DNA from 3 places in the Paraburkholderia sp. 31.1 genome. Region 3 is predicted to be linked to each of the others. Evidence: riboswitches for the same ligand, from Rfam matches in the RefSeq annotation. Region 3 holds a riboswitch; each other region holds the start of a gene.

Region 1 (4,017 bases), on a different contig from region 3:
TACCGACGCTTGGTTCCCCAATTAGTGCTTCGCCGCCGCATCGGAAACGATGACCTGGATGCGATCACGACAGGTGCCGCGTCGCGCGTTCGCCCTTAAACCAGCTGTTTAGTGATGAAGCGCCATTCGGCTTCGGTCACCGGCGTGATCGACAGGCGATTGCCTTTGGCGAGCACGCGCATGTCCTGCAATTCGGCATGCTCGCGCAGCGCGGCAAGCGGAATCAGCCCGATTTTCTTCTTGAACACGACGTCGACGAGCATCCAGCGCGGCGTTTCCGGCGACGATTTCGCGTCGTAGTACGGACTCTTTTTATCGAACTGCGTAGGGTCCGGATACGCGCTCGACGAGACCTCCGCGATGCCCGCGATGCCGGGCTCCGGACAGCTCGAATGATAGAAGAGCACGCCGTCGCCGACCTGCATCACGTCGCGCATGAAGTTGCGCGCCTGATAGTTGCGTACGCCGGTCCACGGCAAGGTGCGATGTGGTGCGTTGGCGAGGTCGTCGATGCTTGCTTCGTCCGGTTCGGACTTCATCAGCCAGTAGCGCATGAATCGGAGTGAGCGTGTGAGATTGAACGAAGCGCAACAACAGCAGGCGCGTACGGAAAAGCCCCTGAAAAAGGCGCTCAAACGAAAAAACGACGACCAAAGAAAAACGGCATCGAACCGAAGTCCGATGCCGTTCCAGATAAGGTCCCCGCCTTAGCCGCTAGGCCGGCATCCTGAACCGAGGGTTCAGAATTGGTCGCAGTTAGCAACACTTCGGGTACATCAGACTGAGTGACGCGCACACCCGTGCTACAAATTTCCGCAACCGTGCACATGGCATTGGTTCAAGGAATGTATGACCTTGGCGAACCAGGCAGGGAAGCTAAACCGATGAAGCTACAACCCAAACCGTTCAACACGTGACCGATTCGAAACCGGCCCACTACTGCTTACTGCAAGCTGTACTGCTCGATCACAGTACCTAGCTGTTCGTTCATTTGCTGCATTGTACGCCGGATTTCTTCAGCAGGAAATGCTTCTCCGTGTCGCACGCTGCTTTGCAGTTTAAGCAGTTCCGATGCCAGCGACAGCGCAGCCATCACCGCGATGCGATCGGTGCCGCGCACGTTGCTGCCGCTGCGGATTTTCTTCATCTCGGCGTCGACGCGCGCGACCGCCTCGAGCAGCGCGCCTTCCGTTTCCGGCGAGCAGGCGAGACGATAGGGTACTTCGAGAATCGATACTTCGATCTGCTTGGTGGTCATGCGCTTTCTCCGTGTCGGCTCACGTCGCTTTCCGCTTCCTCGTGTCCGGGCTGGGCGGACTCGAGCAGATCGAGCTGGTTATCCGGTTCGCTGCTCGCGCGTGCGCGCGGCAATTTTTCGAGAATCGCATTCAGGCGCACCTGAGCGTCGTCGATCTTGGCGGACAGCGCGTCGCGTTCCGCCTGCAGTGCGTCGCGCTCTTCGCGCAATTGCGCGAGTTCCGCATGCGTGGCTTGCACTTCGGCACGCGTTTGCGCGAGCTGCTCTTCGAGCGCGAGCCGCGCTTCGTTGTGGCGCTGGCTGATCGCAATCAGCTTGCCGATGTTCTGGGAGAGTGATTCGAGTTCGGTGAGCATGTGCTGCGTCCTCTAAAGACATCGCATTTTAGCGCGGAATATTACAGGTTCCGACAATTGTCTCGTTTCGAGACGTAACAGCATCGCTTCGTGCAGGTTCGTTGGGTGTCGCGTCGTCGACCATAAGGTAAAAAACCGGTAATCCATCGGACAATAAGCTGCATTCAACAGAACCGATTGCGCTCCGGTTGACCTTTCTTGACGCCCCGCGAGGCCGCTCGTAAACTTCCCGCACTCTGGTGCCCGCGCGCGCTTCTCGGCGCGCGCAGTTAAACGGGAAGCAGGACGCGCGCGGTGCCAAAACCGGATGCGCGAACCTGCGCTGCCCCCGCAACGGTAAGCGACCGCATGTGATGTGCTCATGCAGGTCGGTCCTGGTCGCAAGGTTGGAAGTTCAACGTGCGAGTGTGCCACTGCGCGTCACGCGTGGGAAGGCGGGATCGATGTGTCGTAGCCCGGATACCGGCCAGAAAAGAGGGACGTCCCCCGCGAAAACGCTAAACAAGGGGGCGCCTCGTGACGCGTCGGCCTGCGGGGAAGCAGGCCGCGCACGCTATCCACAGGAATGTCATCCCATGCTGTCCCCCATCGCCCGCGCAACGCTGCTCGCGTTCGCGAGCCTGCCGCTCGTCGTGCATGCGCAAAGCGCCGAGCCCGCGTCTTCATCGTCCGCGACGGATGCAACCGCTGCGAGCGCCGCAAACGTTGCCGACGCGGCCAATCTCACTTCCACCGATGCATCGGGCAACGTGCTGTCGCCGATCGTCGTGACCGCGCAACGCGGACCGCAAGCGTTGCGCGATGCGATCCCGCAGACTACGCAGTTCGATCAGCAGGACATCGCCGACACGACCGCGACCGATCTGCCCGGCCTGTTGCAACTCGCGCCAGGCGCGCAAATCTCGCGCACGGGTGGCCCCGGTTCGACCACGAGCCTCTTTCTGCGCGGCGCATCGTCGACGCAATCGCTGCTGCTGATCGACGGCGTGCGCGTCGATTCGGTGAGTCTCGGCTCAGCTCAACTCGCACAGATTCCGCTCGATCAGGTCGATCACGTCGAAGTGGTGAACGGCAACGTGTCGGCGTTGTATGGTTCGGGCGCGATCGGCGGCGTCGTGCAGGTGTTCACGAAAGACGGCGGCGATCATCCGCCGCGTTTCAATTTTTCGGTCGGCTACGGCAGCTATCACACGCAGACGCAAACGGCCGGCGTGAACGGCGCGCTCGATCAGGACGGCCGCACGACCTTCAACATCTCGCTCGCGCGCACGAAGGACGACGGCTTTTCGTCGCTCAATCCGCTCGAGGCGCCGAACGCGAATCCGAACGCAAACGGCAATCTGAACGAGAGCATCAGCGCGTCGCTGCGTCACAAGTTCACCGACAGGTGGGACGCGGGCGTCAGCTACTTCCAGTCGAACAACGACAACAGCTACGACAATGCGTACGGCGAGCCCACCGATCTGAACAATCTCTATAGCAAGGTGCGTCAGGTGTCGGTATTCGCGAACGGCAAGCTGACCGACTGGTGGACCACCCACGTCACGCTCGCCGAGGGCGACGACCGCAGCGTGTCGAACACCAATGGCATCTACAACGGCCGCTTCGATACCGACAATCGCCAGTACACGTGGCAGAACGATTTCGCGCTCGCCGCGAACCAGAAGCTGCAACTCGGCTACGAGCATCTCGACCAGACGCTCGACTCCGACACGTTCGCCGCGCCCGACCGTCGCGTCGATTCGGTCTTCGCGGGCTACAGCGCGCGCTTCGGCCGCAACCAGATTCAGGCCAACGTGCGACGCGACCAGTACTCCGATTTCGGTGGGGCGAACAGTTACTATCTCGGCTACGGATTCGACATCACGTCGCGCTGGAAGGTAACCGCAAGCTATTCGGATGCGTTCCGCGCGCCGAGCTTCGACGATCTGTACTATCCGATCAGCGGCAACCCGTCGATCCAGCCCGAGCGCAGTCATTCGGTCGAAGCCGGTTTGCAGTACGCGACCGATGCGCTCGGCGTGATGCGTCTGAACGCATTCCAGACGCGCTATACGAATCTGATCGACTACGTGCAGACGATCCCCGGCATCTACCTCGCGGAGAACGTCGGCCGTGCGAAGGTGCAGGGACTCGAGGGATCGTGGAGCGGTCATGTCGGCAAGACCGACGTGCGCGCAACGGTGACGCTGCAGAACCCGGTCGATCTCGACAACGGTACCGACCTCGTGCGGCGCGCGCGTCGGTTCGGGTCGTTCGCGGTGAACCGCAGCATCGGTGGATGGCGGGTTGGCGGCGAGTGGATCGTCAGCGGTCCGCGCACCGATAGCACCGGCAACCTCGGCGGTTATGGCATCGTGAATCTGTCGGCGCGCTACAACGTCACCAAAGCTTGGTACGTCA
Region 2 (4,017 bases), on a different contig from region 3:
ATCAAGGGCTTCGGCGAATATGGCTTCCCCGAAAGTCACGCGGCCAGTTTCGCGCTGCTGGTCTATGCGAGCAGCTGGCTCAAGCGTCACGAACCCGAAGCCTTTCTCGCCGCGATGCTGAACAGCCAGCCGATGGGCTTCTATTCGCCGTCGCAACTGGTTCAGGATGCGCAGCGGCACGGCGTCACGGTGTTGCCGGTCGATGTGACGATCAGCGGTTGGGACTCCTCGCTCGAACCCCGTGCGGGGGCGACGCGCCCCGCCGTGCGTCTCGGTCTTTCGCTGCTGCGCGGCATGAAGGACGGCGCCGCCGAACGGATCGAGAACGCGCGCGCGGTTCGCCCGTTCGCGAGCGTCAACGATCTCGCGCGCCGCGCGCAGCTCGACCGCAAAGACCTGCATGCGCTCGCGGATGCGAATGCGTTGGCAGCGCTCGCGGGAAACCGCCGCGAAGCGCTGTGGCAGTCGGTCGTCGCGGTGCCGGACAAGGATATGCTCGCGGCCGCGGCGACTCAGGACGAAACGCCCGAACTGGGCGCACCGAGCGAAGCGAACGACATCGTCGCCGACTACCGTTCGCTCGGCCTGACGCTCAACCGCCATCCGCTGGAACTGCTCCGGCCGCAGTTGCTCGCGAACCGGCTGATGCCGGCCTCGACGCTGCGGACCTATCGCAACGGCCGCCTCGCGCGCGGCTGCGGACTGGTGACGGTCCGTCAGCGTCCCGGCACGGCCAAGGGAGTCGTGTTCGTCACGCTCGAAGACGAGACGGGCAACGTCAATGTGATCATCTGGCCAAGCCTGCTTGAAAAACAGCGCAAAGAAGCGTTGGGCGCCGCGCTGCTCGCCGTGTACGGCACGTGGCAGTGTCAGGGAGAAGTACGGCACCTCGTCGCGCAGCGGCTCGTCGACATGTCTCATCTGCTGGGCGAGTTGCAGACGACGAGCAGAGACTTCTGCTGATGCGAGCGCGCAAATACGTATCATCGGAACAGCAAACGGAGGCATCCATGTGCTATTCGGCTCAGATTCTGGCGGACTACCGGCGCTACGTCCGCATGTTCGGCGCGCACATGAGCATTCGAACGCGCGACATCATCATGGCAACGCGTCCGGGCAGCACGATCCTCTGCATGTCTGAGCCGGACGCGTTGCGCATCCGGCAGGTTTGTTCTGGCTTTTCGATCAGCCCAGGTTGACGGGCATGTCGTCGTAGCGCTTGAGCTTGTAGAACAACACGGACACCAGCCAGCTGACGACGAACAGGCCGATCACCACGTAGCCGAGCAGGCCAAAGTTGTCCGATGCCGTGCCGATCAGATCCCAGAAGCCGCCCTTGAGGTCGAGCTTGTCCGCGATCAGCGCCAGCACCTCAATGCCGCCGATCAGCACCGCCACAATCACCGACACGAACGTAATCGTGATGTTGTAGTACAGCTTGCGGACCGGCTTCATGAAAGCCCAGCCATATGCGCCGAGCATCAGCACGCCGTCGGCGGTATCGACCAGGCACATGCCCGCAGTAAACAGTGCGGGGAAGATCAGGATAGTCGCGAGAGACATGCCATCAGCGGCCTGAGCGGCAGAAATACCGAACAGCGCCACTTCCGTCGCCGTATCGAAGCCCAGGCCGAACACGAAGCCGATCGGGTACATGTGCCAGCTACGTGAGACAAGGCGGAACAGCGGACGGAAAATGCGCGACAGGAAACCGCGCTTGTTGAGCAGCATGTCGAGGTCTTCCTCGACGAGGCGCTCGCCACGCTGCACGCGCCGGAAAGTCTTCACCACCGACACCAGAATCATCACGTTGACGATTGCCAGCACCAGCAGAAAACCCGCCGACACTGAGGTGCTGATGATTCCACCGATTGCCTTCATGTCTTCGAAGCGTGCTTTCAGCGTGACGGCCGCGAACGCGACGGCAACCGAAAGCGCGATCACGATCGTCGAATGCCCCAGCGAAAAGAAAAAGCCCACTGCAACCGGGCGTTTGCCGCCTTGCATCAGTTTCCGTGTGGTGTTGTCGATAGCGGCGATGTGATCTGCGTCGACCGCATGGCGCAAGCCGAACGTATAAGCGAGCAATGCAGTGCCGATCAACGCGGGGCGGCCATGAAGGGCAGTGAGCGCCCAGATCCAGACGCCGACGTTGGCCGCTATGAGCAGTGAAAAAATGCCGATGACCTTGCCGCGTAGCGCCTGCGGGCCGTCGTCGAACAGGTGAGAAAGATAAGGCTGTCGCATGAATGTCCTCGCATGCTGGTGAAGCGCCCGGTATGGGCGGGTTTACCGGGCGCGATTACGTCCCGGGCGCGGCAGGTCTCCTGGCTTACGTGTCTGCGCCCGACGCCGCCTTCCCGGTTGCCCAGTGGCCTGATGACATCGGACTTCGCGTTTACAGTTGCGGGCACAGCTATGGTCTTGGCGTTTGCCTCACCATATTCCCTATTAATGCCTTGCGGCAGCCGTCGCGATGGCGATTATCGCGTACAAACCGTGCAGATAGCTTTCGATCGGAAAGCCGACTGACAGTCGTCTCTCTTTGCGTTGTTGCGTGCGCCACCAGTCCTGGCGACACGGCGGTCGGCAAATGCGCGATGGGCCTACACGCTCGCCGCGCGCTACAGTTCGCGCTCGCACGGCTTTGAACGCCGCCGGCTGTTGCAACCCATCGCCACAATGTTATAAAGCTGTGTCGGAAAAGGCAGACTTGGTTTGGTAAGCCCAAGTCCTTTCGGTAACGAAAGCTCTGGTCTTTGGCCTCGCGCACGAGATCCCCACGACGAACATTCGACGCTGTACAGGCGTCCAAACGTTCGTCCGTGTGGTTCTCAACTGAGGAACGCTCCGGTCGGACATCGACACAGGAGTAGTTCATGCGCAGACATCATCCAGATATCTATGACGTTGTGATTGCCGGGGCCGGCCCCGTCGGCCTGTTTCTCGCCTGCGAGCTGCGCCTGTTTGACCTCTCGGTCCTGGTGCTGGAGCAAGCCGAGGACCCACACTCCCCATTGAAGCGCCTTCCATTCGGAATGCGCGGCCTTTCGGCGCCGACCCTTGAAGCGCTGTATCGTCGTGGGTTGCTGGATGAGGTAGTCGCGGCGCAGCGTGAGAGTGATGCCGCAGGCAAGAATGCGACGACCGCACACTGGACGGGACAGCCGCGTCGGCCAGCCGGCCACTTCGCGGGCATCCAGTTCTATCACGACGACGTTGACACCTCGAAGTGGCCATATCGTCTGCCAAGCCCGGCCGACACCAGCATGGCAGTCGAATTGGAGACACTCGAAACTGTCCTGGCTCGCCGAGCCAGTGCGATGGGGGCCGAGATCCGGCGTGGTTTTAGTGCCAACGCGATAAGGGCGTCAGACGACGAGGTAAATGTTCACGCGGGTGGCGAGACTTTCGCCGGACGCTGGCTTGTCGGTTGCGATGGTGGTCGTAGTGCGATGCGCAAGGCAGGCGCCTTTGATTTCGTTGGCACCGAACCGGAGTTCACCGGCTATTCCGTTGAAATCGAGATGGCAGACCAGCAAGCGCTCCGCCCCGGCCGGCACTATACGTCGAAGGGCATGTACACCTATGCACGGCCTGGCACGATCGCGATGGTGGAATTCGATGGCGGCGCCTTTCACCGGATCCAACCGATCACGCTGGAGCATGTGCAGGCAGTGTTGCGCCGCGTGTCGGGCACAGATATCACCCTGACAAAACTTCAGATCGCTACCACCTGGACGGATCGAGCTTTCCAGGCGACAACGTATCGCAAAGGACGCGTGCTGCTTGCGGGTGACGCCGCACACATCCACTCCCCCTTGGGCGGTCAAGGGCTTAATCTCGGTCTGGGAGACGCGATGAACCTGGGTTGGAAGCTGGCATCCACGATCCGTGGCGACGCGCCGACCAATCTACTCGACAGCTATCAGCGGGAACGGCATCCGGTGGGAGTGAACGTTCTCGACTGGTCGCGCGCGCAGGTTGCGCTCATGCGCCCCACCCAAAGCACGCGCG
Region 3 (4,017 bases):
CAGACCGGCTTCGTTGGCTTTGGTGTCGATCGTCGCGATCGCGCGGATCTGCTCGAAGGCATTCGATCCGAGCGCTGCGCGGACGGCGGCTTCGATCTCAGCGGCTTTGCTGTGCAAGCGGCAACCGATGCCGACGCTCAGCGTTTTGATCGCGCGTCCGAGTCCGTGTCGTGTCGCGCTCGCTGCCAGTTCGTGAGCAACGCCGGCGTCGCGTTTGGCCGCATCACGCGCCAGTGCGAGCGACGCCACACCGCCGATCACGACGATCGCCGGCGAGCCGAGCCCCGCGTGCGCCACCGCCTCGGCGAACTCGCGAAGCGGCGCGAGCACATGACGCTGCTCAGGCCGCGTCGCCGACTCGATCGCCGCGCACGGCGTGTCGGCGGACATGCCGGCCGCGAGCAATGCGCGGGCGATCTCGCCGAGCCGGCGCATGCCCATATAGATCACCAGCGTCATGCGCGTCGCGGCGAGCGCGGCCCAGTCCGGTTCGCCACTGCCGCCGGCGCCGTGGCCGGTGACGAACACGACGCCCTGCGCGTGATCACGATGCGTGACCGCGATACCGAGCGCCGCGGGCGCCGCGATGCCGGCCGTGATGCCGTTGATCACGTCGACTTCGATACCCGCGGCCTGTAGCGCCTGCAACTCTTCGCCGCCGCGGCCGAACACGAACGGATCGCCGCCCTTGAGCCGCGCGACGCTGCGTCCCGCGCGCAGATGCCCGAGCATTTGCGCGACGATGTCGGCTTGCGGCGTCGACGGATGGCCGCCGCGTTTGCCGACGTACACGACTTGCGCGCCGGTGCGCGCGAACTGCAGCACGTCGGGATTCACCAGATCGTCGACGAGCACGACATCGGCCTGCGCGAGCGCACGGGTGGCCTTCAGCGTGATCAGTTCGACGTCGCCGGGACCGGCGCCGATCAGCCAGGCGCGCGTCATCGCGGCGTGCATGGCGCGCGCCATGCGGTGATGGAAGAAGAGACGCGGCGTGCGACAGCGCGCGCGGCGGTGAATATAGAGGTCATGCGGAACTGCGAATCCGGGCACGCGCGATGCCGCGCTGCTACGCCTTCACATCCGTTCCCCGCGGATTCCGGCGGCCGGCGGCGCCGCGTGATGCACGGATGCAATGCGGCACCGCCTCCGCGTCTGGCCGGTATCCGGGCTGGCGGCCTCATGCGCTTCGCCTTCCCGTCCCGGTTTGTGGATTCGCGGGACAGTGGCATCAAAAAACGCATGCGCGGCACGGCGGAATCGAAGGCGAATCGAATCGCGCGCCGCAGGTCGCTTACCGTTGCGGGGACAGCACAGGTTGAACGCGCGAGGCGCTGCCTGTTTCCCGTTTAACTGCACACGCGAGCGCATGTGCGGGCACCAAACGCGCGCATACGATAGCACATGGCGCCTTGCCGGATAAGCCTCGGCGGCGCTTTCCGGCTCGCTGCGTTGCTTGACTGCGCAAGGCCGCGGGCCTACACTCGCACGCACTTTGGGTGCTCGCGTGCGCGCTCGTGCGCATGCAGTTAAACGGGAAACAGGGAGCCACCTGCTCTGGAGCGGCTAACCTGTGCTGTCCCCGCAACGGTAAGCGAAAAGCGGTTCCGGCTTGATAGCCGGACACCGCAGTGCCGGCTTCGATGTCCTCGCGCAAGCTCGCGTGGACATTTCACCACTGGACGAGAAACCACTCGGCCGGGAAGGGGAAGCGGCGCTTTCGCCAGCCCGGATACCGGCCCAAAGAAGCAGAACGACCGCCGCGGGGATGCGGCGGCGCGTTCATGACCTCAGTTCCGCTTTCTGTATTTCCGTTGTTGCGGCAATGCCGTCGTTCGTCCCCGTGTCTGGTGATCGCTGGTACTGCTGCGCGTGCTTCATTCGCTCCATTCGCCAGCCGACGCGGACCCACGCGCGGACTTTCCGGCATACCGATCAACGCCAAGGGATGGACCTCACGATGCAAACTCAATTGCGCAAGATCCCCGTCACGATCGTCACGGGCTTTCTCGGCAGCGGCAAAACCACGCTGCTGCGGCACATTCTTCAGCATGCGGGCGGCAAGCGCATCGCGGTGATCGTCAACGAGTTCGGCGAGCTCGGCATCGACGGCGAAATCCTCAGGGGCTGCGGCATCGGTTGCGATGAAAACGGCGTCGAGACCGAAGGGCAATTGTATGAACTCGCGAACGGTTGTTTGTGCTGCACCGTGCAGGAAGAATTTTTCCCGGTGATGGAAAAGCTCGCGGAGCGCCGCGATGAACTCGATCACGTGCTGATCGAAACGTCGGGGCTCGCGTTGCCGAAGCCGCTCGTGCAGGCGTTCAACTGGCCGCAGATCCGCAATGGCTTCACGGTCGACGCGGTGGTGACGTTGGTGGACGGCCCGGCCGCCGCGAGCGGCCAGTTCGCCGATAACCCGCTCGCCGTCGATGCGCAGCGCAAGGCCGATCCGAATCTCGATCACGAGTCGCCGCTGCACGAGCTGTTCGAAGACCAGTTGGCGGCGGCCGATCTGGTGATTCTGAACAAGACCGATCTGATCGACGACGCGCGGCAGCACGAGGTCGAAGCCGCGATCCGCGCGGAGATTGCGCCGCAGGTGAAGATCGTGCGCGCGCAGCAGGGGCGGCTCGACCTGCATACGCTGCTGGGCCTCGAAGCGGCGTCGGAAGAGACGATCCACCTGCGTCATGACCACCACGGTTCCGCCGACGACCCCGATCATCACCACGATGAATTCGATTCGGTCGTCGTGCAGGCATCGGTACCGTCGCGCGACGCGGCGCTCGCCGCCTTGCAGGCGCTCGTCGAAACCCACACGATTTACCGTGTCAAAGGCTTCGCGGCACTGCAGGGCGCGGCGATGCGTCTCGTGATCCAGGGCGTGGGCCGGCGCTTCGACAGCTACTTCGACCGGCGCTGGCAAGCGGGTGAAAATGGCGACGGCGCGTTGAGCCGCTTCGTGCTGATCGGCGCAGACCTCGACCAGCACGCGCTGCAACAGGCGTTCGACGCGGCGCTCGGCGCGACGTCGAACGCGACGGCATAAACGGGCGCACCAGCATGCATCTGCTGCGCACGACGCCGGGCGGCTTCGTCGACGATACGCAGGGCGTGATCCGCATCGATCAGCAGCCCGCCGAGATCGTCGTGCTCAGTTCCGCCGACACCACGCTGTCGCTGCTCGCGAGCGTGGTGCCGCGTCTCGGCGACGGCTTTCCGAGCGTGCGGCTCGCGAACGTCACGTATCTGCGTCAGCCTGCTTCGGTCGATTTCTATCTGGACGACGTGTTGCAGCATGCGCGCGTGGTCGTCGTCGATCATCTCGGCGGCGAAACGTATTGGCCGTACGGCATCGAGCAGGTGGTCGCGCTCGCGCAGCGCAAACAGCAAACACTCGCGATGTTTTCCGGCGATCTGCAGGAAGACCCGAACCTGCTCGCGCGCAGCACCGCGAGCGCCGAGCTGTGTCAGCAGCTGTGGCGCTATCTGCGCGAGGGCGGTCCGCAGAACGCCGAGGCGTTTTTGCGCTGCGTCGCGTATCGCGCGCTCGACTGGGGGCGCGAACCCGATCCGCCGCGCGCGTTGCCGGCCGCGTCGCTGTATCACCCTGAGCGCGATACCCCCATCGTCGCCGACTGGCAGGCGCGTTGGCGGCAAGACGCGCCGGTCGTCGCGATTCTGTTCTACAAGGCGCATCTGCAGGCCGCCAATACCGCGGTGTTCGATGCGCTGATCGACGCGCTCGAAGCGCAAGGGCTCAATCCGCTGCCGCTCGCGATCACGTCGCTGAAGGATGCGCTGAGCCGCGATGTCGTGCAGTCGCTGTGCGCGCAACATGGTGTCGCGCTCGTGCTGAACACGACCGCGTTCGCCGCTTCCGCGATCGACGACCCGGAGCCGCTCGCGCTCGCCGGCGACGCGCCGGTGTTCCAGGTGATCCTGAGCGGCGGCAATCGCGAAGACTGGCTGAAGGACAACCACGGCCTCAATTCGCGCGACATCGCGATGCAT

Evidence for each region. Region 3 has a riboswitch for cobalamin ahead of cobW (cobalamin biosynthesis protein CobW). Riboswitches for the same ligand answer to the same signal wherever they lie in the genome.
Region 1: it holds a riboswitch for cobalamin, as region 3 does, so the genes downstream of both, F6X37_RS14315 (TonB-dependent receptor domain-containing protein) here and cobW (cobalamin biosynthesis protein CobW) in region 3, are expected to answer to the same signal.
Region 2: it holds a riboswitch for cobalamin, as region 3 does, so the genes downstream of both, F6X37_RS03685 (HoxN/HupN/NixA family nickel/cobalt transporter) here and cobW (cobalamin biosynthesis protein CobW) in region 3, are expected to answer to the same signal.

Annotation. Positions count from the first base shown of each region.
Region 1 is NZ_VZQN01000016.1:22,730-26,746, reverse strand. Features, by position in the region: gene F6X37_RS14335 (EVE domain-containing protein) at 96-554, opposite strand; RNA gene ssrS (6S RNA) at 696-877, opposite strand; gene F6X37_RS14325 (cell division protein ZapA) at 944-1,258, opposite strand; gene F6X37_RS14320 (ATPase) at 1,255-1,614, opposite strand; cobalamin riboswitch at 1,835-2,100, shown strand; gene F6X37_RS14315 (TonB-dependent receptor domain-containing protein) at 2,190-4,017, shown strand, end outside.
Region 2 is NZ_VZQN01000004.1:72,296-76,312, forward strand. Features, by position in the region: gene F6X37_RS03675 (error-prone DNA polymerase) at 1-963, shown strand, start outside; gene F6X37_RS03680 (hypothetical protein) at 1,011-1,199, shown strand; gene F6X37_RS03685 (HoxN/HupN/NixA family nickel/cobalt transporter) at 1,186-2,247, opposite strand; cobalamin riboswitch at 2,300-2,488, opposite strand; gene F6X37_RS03690 (FAD-dependent monooxygenase) at 2,880-4,017, shown strand, end outside.
Region 3 is NZ_VZQN01000003.1:225,288-229,304, forward strand. Features, by position in the region: gene F6X37_RS37565 (cobalamin biosynthesis protein) at 1-189, opposite strand, end outside; partial or broken gene cobA (uroporphyrinogen-III C-methyltransferase) at 205-945, opposite strand; cobalamin riboswitch at 1,140-1,400, opposite strand; cobalamin riboswitch at 1,481-1,759, shown strand; gene cobW (cobalamin biosynthesis protein CobW) at 1,961-3,052, shown strand; gene cobN (cobaltochelatase subunit CobN) at 3,067-4,017, shown strand, end outside.